DNA from 3 places in the Rhizobium sp. CB3090 genome. Region 3 is predicted to be linked to each of the others. Evidence: riboswitches for the same ligand, from Rfam matches in the RefSeq annotation. Region 3 holds a riboswitch; each other region holds the start of a gene.
What was found. Region 3 has a riboswitch for thiamine pyrophosphate ahead of thiD (bifunctional hydroxymethylpyrimidine kinase/phosphomethylpyrimidine kinase). Riboswitches for the same ligand answer to the same signal wherever they lie in the genome.

Region 1: another riboswitch for thiamine pyrophosphate. It lies ahead of thiB (thiamine ABC transporter substrate binding subunit); the one in region 3 lies ahead of thiD (bifunctional hydroxymethylpyrimidine kinase/phosphomethylpyrimidine kinase).
Region 2: another riboswitch for thiamine pyrophosphate. It lies ahead of thiC (phosphomethylpyrimidine synthase ThiC); the one in region 3 lies ahead of thiD (bifunctional hydroxymethylpyrimidine kinase/phosphomethylpyrimidine kinase).

The regions. Positions count from the first base shown of each region.
Region 1 is NZ_CP121662.1:3,314,135-3,317,408, reverse strand. It holds gene thiP (thiamine/thiamine pyrophosphate ABC transporter permease ThiP) at 1-981, opposite strand, end outside; gene thiB (thiamine ABC transporter substrate binding subunit) at 989-2,017, opposite strand; TPP riboswitch at 2,067-2,184, opposite strand; gene QA646_RS15940 (MDR family MFS transporter) at 2,266-3,274, opposite strand, start outside.
Region 2 is NZ_CP121663.1:334,760-338,033, forward strand. It holds gene QA646_RS20275 (UDP-glucuronic acid decarboxylase family protein) at 1-949, opposite strand, end outside; TPP riboswitch at 1,289-1,421, shown strand; gene thiC (phosphomethylpyrimidine synthase ThiC) at 1,512-3,274, shown strand, end outside.
Region 3 is NZ_CP121663.1:1,028,914-1,032,187, reverse strand. It holds gene QA646_RS23480 (DMT family transporter) at 1-772, shown strand, start outside; gene thiD (bifunctional hydroxymethylpyrimidine kinase/phosphomethylpyrimidine kinase) at 1,006-1,809, opposite strand; TPP riboswitch at 1,990-2,086, opposite strand; gene QA646_RS23470 (DHA2 family efflux MFS transporter permease subunit) at 2,133-3,274, opposite strand, start outside.

The sequences.
Region 1 (3,274 bases), on a different replicon from region 3:
GACCGTCTGGCTGATAAGCCTGAGAAGATCTGCCTTCAGGCCGGTGACGACCACGGAGGCGAGCGGCAGGCCGATGAACAGGGTGGCGAGCAGGAGCAGCGCGCTATCGGCCAATTTGGCGGCGGGCAATGTTCCGTCGATCCGCTGTACGGCACGGCCCGCCGTCAGCCCATGATCGTCTGGTGCCGGAAGCAAGGCCATCGCACTGAGAACTGCGGCGGTTACCACGATCTGCAGAAGGGACAGGGCCACGGCGCGGCCGGGATCGAAATCGAAGCGCAGTGCCTGATAGATCGCCACTTCGAGCGTGGTCGCAGCCGGGCCGCCGCCGAGGATCAGCACCAGTGTAAAACTGGTGGCGCAGAGCATGAAGATCAGACCGGCGACGCCGGGAATGAGGCCGCGCAGTATTGGCCATTCGATGAAACGAAAGACGGAGGCCGGGCGCATGCCGAGTCCGCCGGCCATCAGCCAATATTCCGCCGGCACGCGCTCCAGCCCGGCAAGCATCAGGCGGGCGGCCAGCGGCAGGTTGAAGAAGACGTGCGCGAGCAGGATGCCGGTCAGCCCGTAGATGCTGACCGGTTGCGACAGCCCGAGCCCCGTCAGCGCCTGATTGAAGATGCCCTGACGCCCCCATATGCCGAGCAGGCCGAGTGCACCGATCAGCACCGGCAAGCCCATGGGGACAGCCATCAGGCGGATCAGCCACAGCCGACCGGGGAAACGCGGCTGCCGCACCAGCGCACGGGCGACGGGAATTGCAAGCGCGACGGAAAGAAGGGTGGACAGTGTCGCCTGCAGCAGTGTGAAACGCAGCACGCGCAGAAGATAGGGATCGGTAAGCGGATTACCGCCGGCGGATTCGATGCCGGCGGCAAGTAGGGTGATGATGGCAAGGCCGATGAAAAACACGATGCTGGCGAGGCTGAAGGCCCCGCCGGCAATGGCATGTCTTTTCTCCGGCGCCGTCAGCAACATCTCACCGTCAATTGGTGCTGGTGGCGGCCAGCCATTCGTCGATCCAGGCCTTGCGGTTCTTCTCGACCGCGTCGGGGCTCATTAGGAAGGTCTTCGACGGGACGACCAGCTTGCTGAATGCATCCGGGAGCGGCTCGGACGTCGCCGAGACCGGCATCATCCAATTGTTGGTCGGGATGGTGTCCTGGAAGCCTGGCGAGATCATGAATTTCAGGAAGTCGCGGGCAAGCTCCTTGTTCGGCGACGACTTGATCAGGCCGGCGACTTCGATCTGGATGTAGTGACCTTCGGAGAAGGCGGCGGCCTGATAGCGATCGGTCTTGTCCGTGATCATGTGATAGGCCGGCGATGTCGTGTAGGAGAGCACCATCGGCGCTTCGCCCTTGGTGAAGAGGTCATAGGCTTCCGACCAGCCGGGCGTCACGGTCAAGATGCGGCCCTTGAGCTTTGTCCAGGCTTCCGCAGCTTTGTCGCCATAGACCGACTTCACCCAGAGCAGCAGGCCGAGACCCGGCGTCGAGGTGCGGGGATCCTCGATGACGATCTTCTGCGACGGATCGCCTTCGACCAGATCCTTCATGCTCTTCGGCGGGTTCTTGATCGTTTGCGTATCATAGACGACGGCGAAATGGCCGTAATCATAGGGGACGAAGACATCGTCCTTGAAATCGCCGGGAACCTTGAGGCCGGAGGTGTCTATGCCGCTGGCATCGAACAGGCCGGTATCCTTGGCTTCGTCGACGAGATTGGTGTCGAGGCCAAGAACGACGTCGGCCTTGGTGCCCGTACCTTCCAGTTTCAGCCGGGAAAGCAGCGCGACGCCGTCGGTGACGCTGACGTAATTGACGGTGCAGCCGCAGGTCTTCTCGAAAGCGGCCTTGACCTTGGCGCCCGGACCCCAGTCGGCGGTGAAGCTCTCATAGGTATAGATGGTGAGCGTCTTGTCGGCGGCTTCGGCGCGCTCAGCGGCAAAAAGCGTCGCGCCGGCGGCGAGAGCCAAGCCGGCAAACAGTGATAACAGCGATCGGTTGGGCATGACAGCGCCTCTTCGTTGGTTTGTCTTGAACGGGAAAAGGGCGCTATGATTGTGTCACGCGTCTAATCCCTCCGCCGGTGTTAGCCGGATCAGGTTCCGCGGGTTGGCCGGTGAAAGCCTCTCAGCCAGATGTCTTGAAAAGACATAAGGCACCCCGTTAGAGCGTTGGCAGGTTTAGTCCTGTGATGAAGGGATGACAAGGGAATAAAAAGTGGATGATTCCCTTGTCGATTGCAGGACGCGTTTTTTTACTCGGCGGCGTGGGCGGCTGTCCGGCTGTCGAGCGTCTTGGCGGCGCCGGGCAATTGCACGTTCTTCAATGTGATCGCCGTCAGCAGGCCGAGGAAGCAGATGGCAGCGGCCGTCATGAACAGCGGACTGAAGGCGCTCGCGTAGGCATTGGCGACGCTTTCGCGCGTGGCCTCCGGCAAGGCCGCCATCATCTTCGGCGTCAGTTCCTCGATGTTGGCGACGCCCGGAATGGAGACGCCGACATTGCCGAGTTTGGCGGCGATGATGGCACCATAGATGGAAATGGCGATCGAGGCGCCGCCCATGCGCGAGAGCGTCACGGCGCCGGTGGCCGCACCGACATCACCCCTTGCGGCGGCATTCTGCACGCCGATGACCGGAACCTGTTGCGCCAAGCCGATGCCGATGCCGTGCAGCAGCATCAGCGCGCCGATGAAGACGATGGGCGTGCCGGCATGGGCCTGCGCCAGTGCGGCGAAGGCGATGGTGCTGCAGGCGGCGCTGGCGATGGCGAAGGGCTTGTAGCGGCCCCTGATCGAGATCAGCCGGCCGGCCGAAAGCGAACCGCAGACGATACCTCCGGTCAACAGGATGAACAGCAGGCCGGCCATCGACGGCGACAGTCCGGTCGTCGTCTGCAGGAAGAGCGCGAAGTAGTTGACCATGCCGATCGCGACAGCGCCGCTGGTGACCGAGATGATCAGCAGCAGGCCGAAGGTCGGGTTGCGGAACAGCGTCATCGGCACGATAGGCTCCGGTGCACGGCGTTCGACGAAGACCCAGGCCAGCGCGCAGAGGGCGCCGAAAGCGATGATGCCGAGGCATTGCGGCGAGAGCAGCGAACCGAAGAGCTCGGTGCCGTCGGCGGCAAGCACGATACTGGTGGTGGTCAGCGCGAGAAGGAGCGCGCCGGCATAGTCGATCTTCGGCTTGCGGCCCGGTTTGCGATAGGGCAGCATGAAAGCGAGGCCGGTCAAAACGACGAAGCCGATCGGCACGTTGACG
Region 2 (3,274 bases), 690 kb from region 3:
GGTCCGACGAAAGCAAGTCGTCGAAATAGGCGATCGTTCTGGCAAGCCCGTTCCGCAACTGGACCTTCGGTTTCCAGCCGAGTTCGCTCGTGGCGAGGCCGATGTCCGGCCGTCGCTGTCTGGGATCATCGGCAGGCAAGGGCATATATTTTATCTTCGATCGGCTCCCGGTCAGTTCTATGACGAGCGTGGCAAGCTCCAACATCGTAAACTCGACCGGATTGCCTAGATTAATCGGGCCGGTGACATCTTCCTTTGTCCCCATCAGACGAACCAGGCCGTCAATGAGGTCGTCGACATAACAGAACGACCGCGTCTGCTGGCCGTTGCCATAAACCGTTATCGGCTTGTTCTGCAGCGCCTGCACGATGAAGTTGGAAACGACACGGCCGTCATCGGGGCTCATTCTTGGACCGTAGGTGTTGAAGATGCGCGCCACCTTGATCTGGAGCCGGTGCTGGCGCCAGTAATCGAAGAACAGGGTCTCGGCGCAGCGCTTGCCCTCGTCGTAGCAGGATCGCGGTCCTATCGGGTTCACTTTTCCCCAATAGTCCTCCTGTTGAGGATGGATCTCGGGATCGCCATAGACTTCGGACGTGGAGGCCTGGAGGATTTTTGCGCCGACCCGCTTGGCGAGGCCCAGCATGTTGATCGCACCATGGACGCTGGTCTTGGTCGTCTGCACCGGATCATACTGGTAGTGAACCGGACTTGCCGGACAAGCGAGATTGTAGATCTCGTCGACCTCTACATAGAGGGGAAAGGTGATGTCGTGACGGACGATTTCGAAAGACCTGTTGTCCAGCAGGTGGGAGACGTTGCTCTTACGTCCCGTAAAGAAATTATCTACGCAAATAACCTCTTGTTTCTCTTCCAAAAGTCGTTCGCACAGGAATGAGCCGAGGAAACCTGCACCGCCCGTAACTAGGATTCGCTTTGTTTGTTGCATGGTCGACTATCCCGCAGCCAACACGGTGATGCTGCTACCGTCGAAAACCGCGACAAGCGCCAGGGCGAGGATGCTGTTTCCGGGGACGCCATTCATGTTCATCGACCTTCTCCGCATTCTTCGCAAAAGCGATCGGACATCCCGCCGCTTTCTTCGCCCGAGGGAACTGGAGCAGCGGTCGGTACAAATCCATGCCATTCGGACCAAAGATTGTCCCCTCGGACGTAAGTCTTGTCATGAGTAGGACTTTAGTCTGATGCGGGCGAGTCTGTGCGACCCGGTCCGCCGCAGTCGTGGTTCCAGGGTTGACATGGGCTGAGGCCCGGACATAGTCTTTGCGACATTCACCAGGGGGGTCCCGGCAAGGGGCTGAGATACTGCTAGGCAATGCGGCTTTGCCGATTGTGGGCGCAGTGACCCGTTGAACCTGATCCAGTTCATACTGGCGTAGGGACGGTGCAAGCGCTCGAGGCTTCGGATTCCGCGTGGATTCTATGCCGGCGTCTTTCCATCATTCCGGCTGATTGACTGGGTCTCCAACTGCAACTTGGAGCCTCAAACCATGAATATTGCCGCAAAGAACCTCACCCCGACCGTCACCACCGGCCCGCTGCCGGCATCGCAAAAAATCTATATCCCCGGAGACATACACACCGATATCCGCGTACCGATGCGCGAGATCAGCGTCCATCCGACGGCGGGCGAGCCGCCCGTTGTCGTCTACGATTCCTCCGGACCCTATACCGTCGAAGGTGCCGATATCCGCATCGAGCAGGGCCTGTCGCAGCTCCGTCGCGACTGGGTGCTCGCCCGCGGCGACGTCGAGGCCTATGAGGGCCGGCATGTGCGTCCCGAAGATAATGGCTTCGTCACCGGCGAGCGGTTGACGCCGGAGTTCCCGGCCAAGCGCCAGCCGCTACGGGCCAAGAATGGCAAGGCCGTGACCCAGCTCGCCTATGCACGCGCCGGTACCATCACGCCGGAAATGGAATTCATCGCCATCCGCGAAAATCTCGGCCGCAAGGCAAAGGCTGAAGCCCTGGTTCGTGATGGCGAGAGCTTCGGCGCCCATATTCCGGATCATGTGACCCCGGAATTCGTCCGCCAGGAGGTCGCCGCCGGCCGCGCGATCATCCCGGCCAACATCAATCACCCGGAAAGCGAGCCGATGATCATCGGCCGGAACTTCCTGGTGAAGATCAACGCCAATATCGGCAATTCCGCCGTCACCTCCTCGATGGCCGAGGAAGTCGAAAAGATGGTCTGGGCCGCCCGCTGGGGTGCTGATACCGTGATGGATCTCTCGACCGGCCGCAACATCCACAACATCCGCGAATGGATCATCCGCAATTCGCCGCTGCCGATCGGCACGGTGCCGCTCTATCAGGCGCTGGAAAAGGTCGAGGGCATCGCCGAAAATCTCACCTGGGAAGTCTATCGCGACACGCTGATCGAGCAGGCCGAACAGGGTGTCGACTATTTCACCATTCACGCTGGCGTGCGGCTGCATTACATTCCGCTGACCGTCAATCGCGTCACCGGTATCGTCTCGCGCGGCGGCTCGATCATGGCCAAGTGGTGTCTGCATCATCACAAGGAAAACTTCCTCTACGAGCATTTCGAGGAAATTTGCGACATTTGCCGTGCCTATGACGTCTCCTTCTCACTCGGCGACGGCCTGCGTCCTGGCTCGATCGCCGATGCCAACGATGCCGCGCAATTCGCCGAGCTTGAGACATTGGGCGAACTGACGAAGATCGCCTGGGCTAAAGATTGCCAGGTGATGATCGAAGGCCCCGGCCATGTTCCGATGCACAAGATCAAGGAGAACATGGACAAGCAGCTTGCCGTGTGCGGCGAGGCGCCTTTCTACACGCTCGGGCCGCTGACGACCGATATCGCGCCGGGCTACGATCACATCACCTCGGGCATCGGCGCGGCAATGATCGGCTGGTTCGGCACGGCCATGCTCTGCTACGTCACCCCGAAGGAACATCTGGGCCTGCCCGACCGCAACGACGTTAAGACCGGCGTCATCACCTACAAGATCGCCGCCCATGCGGCCGATCTTGCCAAGGGGCATCCGGCCGCCCAAGTCCGCGACGATGCACTGTCGCGTGCCCGCTTCGAATTCCGCTGGGAGGATCAGTTCAACTTGTCGCTTGATCCCGATACCGCCCGCAGCTTCCACGACGAAACCTTGCCGAAGGAGGCCCACAAGGTTGCGCATTTCTGCTCGATGTGCGGCCCGAAATTCTGCTCCATGCGCATTTCGCACGACATCCGCGCCGAGGCGCAGAAGGAAGGGCTGGAAGCGATGGCGGC
Region 3 (3,274 bases):
GATTGCCTGGCGATCCCTGTTCGGCGGATTGTTCCTGCTGATCCCGAGCTTCTTTCTCGAAGGCGGCTTCTCGCGTCGCCAGTGGAGTTCGATCGTTCACCCGTCGGGACTTGCGATGATCGCATGCCAGACCTTCAGTCAGGCCTGCTTCATCGGCGCACTCTATATGACCACGGTTGCAAACGTGACCATGATCTATGCCACGGCGCCCTTCATCGCCGCCTTGCTAGGCTGGGCGATCCTGAAGGAGCGCGTGCCGAGGCGAACCCTTGTTGCCGGCGGCGTCTGTTTGGTCGGCGTAGCGATCATCGTCGCCGCCTCAGTCGGCGGCGGCACCGGTCTCGGTGATCTCCTGGCGCTCGGCATGACGGCTTCGTTCGCCCTGATTATCATCATTCCGCGCATCGATCGCAGCGTACCGAGCCTGCCGCCGACCATCGTCAGCGCCTTCCTGACGCTCATCATCTTCGCGCCGTTCGGCTCGGCCGGCTCGCTCGATCTGCACAATTGGCTGGTGCTTGCCGCCTTCGGAGCGACCAATTTCTCCTTTGCGCTCGTGCTATTTCTAGCCGGGGCAAAGCGCATGCCGCCGGCGGAAGCCGCGCTTATCGGGACGATGGAAATCGTGTTGACACCTTTCTGGGTCTGGCTGTTCTTTTCCGAAAGACCGCCGGCTGCGACGTTTTTCGGCGGCGCCATCATCCTTGCTACGATCCTGTGGCACACGTTCATCGACCTCCAGCATAGCCGGCGCCGGCACAAGGCGAGCTAGAGCAGCCTATCCATCAAACCTATATTGCGGTGAAGATATTCGCCTATAAGCTGTATGTTGTTCAGCTGCCATTCATTTAGTGGAGAGCAAATAAATAATCGCCGCAACGCCTTGCGGTTGATTGAGGCTCGGCTACCGATACAACTCACGAGGCAGGTGGTCGGGCCTCTCAAGTCTCTGCGGACGAGGGCGATGGTCGCCCTAAGGACCTGTCTGCTCTCATCCCGCCTCACCTATGCTGGCCAAAGCGCATAAAAGTGTTGCACGGGTCCGTGCCCTGTCCCGACGGACAGCGTTTCGGCCGCGGCAACCGCGCCTGCAAGATAATCTTTGGCGGTGGCGACGGCTTGCGGCAGCGCCGAGCCCTTGGCGATCTCGGCCGCCAACGCGCTGGCTAGCGTACAGCCGGTTCCGTGCGTATTCCCCGTCGGAACGCGGCCGGCCTCGAACCAGATCAGGCCCTCCGGGCTTGCGAGCACGTCCGGGCTCTCATTGCCGGCAAGATGTCCGCCCTTGACCAGAACAGCCCGCGCACCGAGCCTTATGAGGGCTTCCGCCTGCCGGGCCATCGTCTCGCGATTTTCGGCCTCCGATTCGTGCAGAAGTGCGGCTGCTTCCGGCAGATTGGGCGTCAACAGCGTGGCCAGCGGAAGAAGCCGCTCAGTCAGGATGTCTACAGCATCCGCGGCAAGCAGCGCTGCTCCGCCCTTGGCGATCATGACGGGGTCCAGCACGATCGGAACGCCTTGGTGAGGAGCGAGTGCATCGGCAACGGCTTCGGCGATTGCGGCATTGGCGATCATGCCGATCTTGACGGCATCGACGCGCACATCGGCAAAGATCGCCTTGATCTGTTCGGCGACGAATTGCGGAGGAACAGGGTGGACGGCGGAAACGCCCTGCGTGTTCTGGGCCGTCAACGCGGTCAGCGCCGCCATGCCATAGACGCCCCGGGCAGAAAATGCCTTGAGGTCGGCCTGGATGCCGGCGCCGCCGGAAGGGTCGGAGCCGGCGATGGATAGGACGTTTCGGATCATGGGCGTGCCTTTCTGATCCAGCCGGTGGATAGTGCACCGGAGATCGCGACTAAGTTGGTGATGCAAGGCACTAGCGGAGGGTTTGACCGCATTGCTGTCATCAGTATGCCGGGAACAGTGTTGTTTTGCATATTGCCCCGTTCGGGCGGGGCGAGGCGCGGGGATGACGACAAGAGCACGCCGAGACCCCGAGCGACTCCCTCCGCCAGCATTATCTGGTTCAGGTTCAAAGGGTGCTTCTCAGCCCATCACACGACGGGCGCCCCTGTCTCTCATCGGCATCTTTTTCGCAGAGAAAGACCGTCCTGTCATTAACAAATCGTCTAGTGGCGGTGTCCCATATCCGGCCCGTGTTCCGGCTTTCTGATAAACAACGCAGCTACGATCGCTCCCAGGGAGATGATCGTCCCGCAGAGAAATGCCGCCTTGATGCCGCCGGTCGTTGCGGCCAGGGCACCGACGCCGCCGGCGGAGAGGCTGGTGGCTCGCAGGGTCATGATCGCGACGAACAGCGCGGTGCCGGCGGCGCCGGCGACCTGTTGGGTCGCGCCGAGCATGGCGCTGCCGTGCGAATAAAGGTTTGGCGGCAGCGATCCCAGGCTGACGGTGAACAGTGGTGTGAACATCAGGGCAAGACCGATGCTGAGCACGATATGGGCGACCAGCAGCATCCAGAATGGTGTATCCTGCTGTATGAAGACCAGTCCGCCCATCACCACGCTGAGTATGATCGCTCCCGGAATGATCAGCGGCGCCGGGCCGAATCTATCGAACAGGCGCCCGACCGTTGGGGCGCAAAGGCCCATGATCAGCCCACCGGGGAGCAACAGCAGCCCGGTTTCCAGGGTCGACAATCCCAGCACGTTTTGCAGGTAGATAGGCAGTAGGATGAAGACGCCGAACATCGACATCATCAGCACCGCCATCATGGCCGCGGCGATCGTGAATGTCTTTGTGGTCAGAGTACGCAGATCGAGCAGCGCTCTATTTTGTTTTTGCAATTGCAACTGACGCAATATGAAAACCGCGATGACGACAGCGCCGGTCAGAAGCGGAATCCACGGCGATATCGCCGGCGGATGAAGTGCCGCTTCACCCAGACCGCTAAGGCCATAGACGAAGCCGCCGAAGCCGATGGCGGAGAGGAAGATCGAAAGAATATCGATCGGCGCCGTGGTCGGAACCGTCACATTCTTTATCCGTAAGGCGCCGAGCGCCAATGCCGACAGCGCGATCGGCAACACCAGGAGGAACAGCCAGCGCCATTCGAGTGCGGAAAGAATAAGGCCGGAAATGGTTGGCCCGATGGCCGGCGCTACCGATATGACGACAGAGATATTGCCCATGGTCCTGCCGCGGGATTCCGGCGGTACCAGGGTCATCACCGTCGTCATCAGCAGCGGCATCATGATCGCCGTGCCCGATGCCTGCACAATGCGGCCGATGACAATGACGACAAACCCAG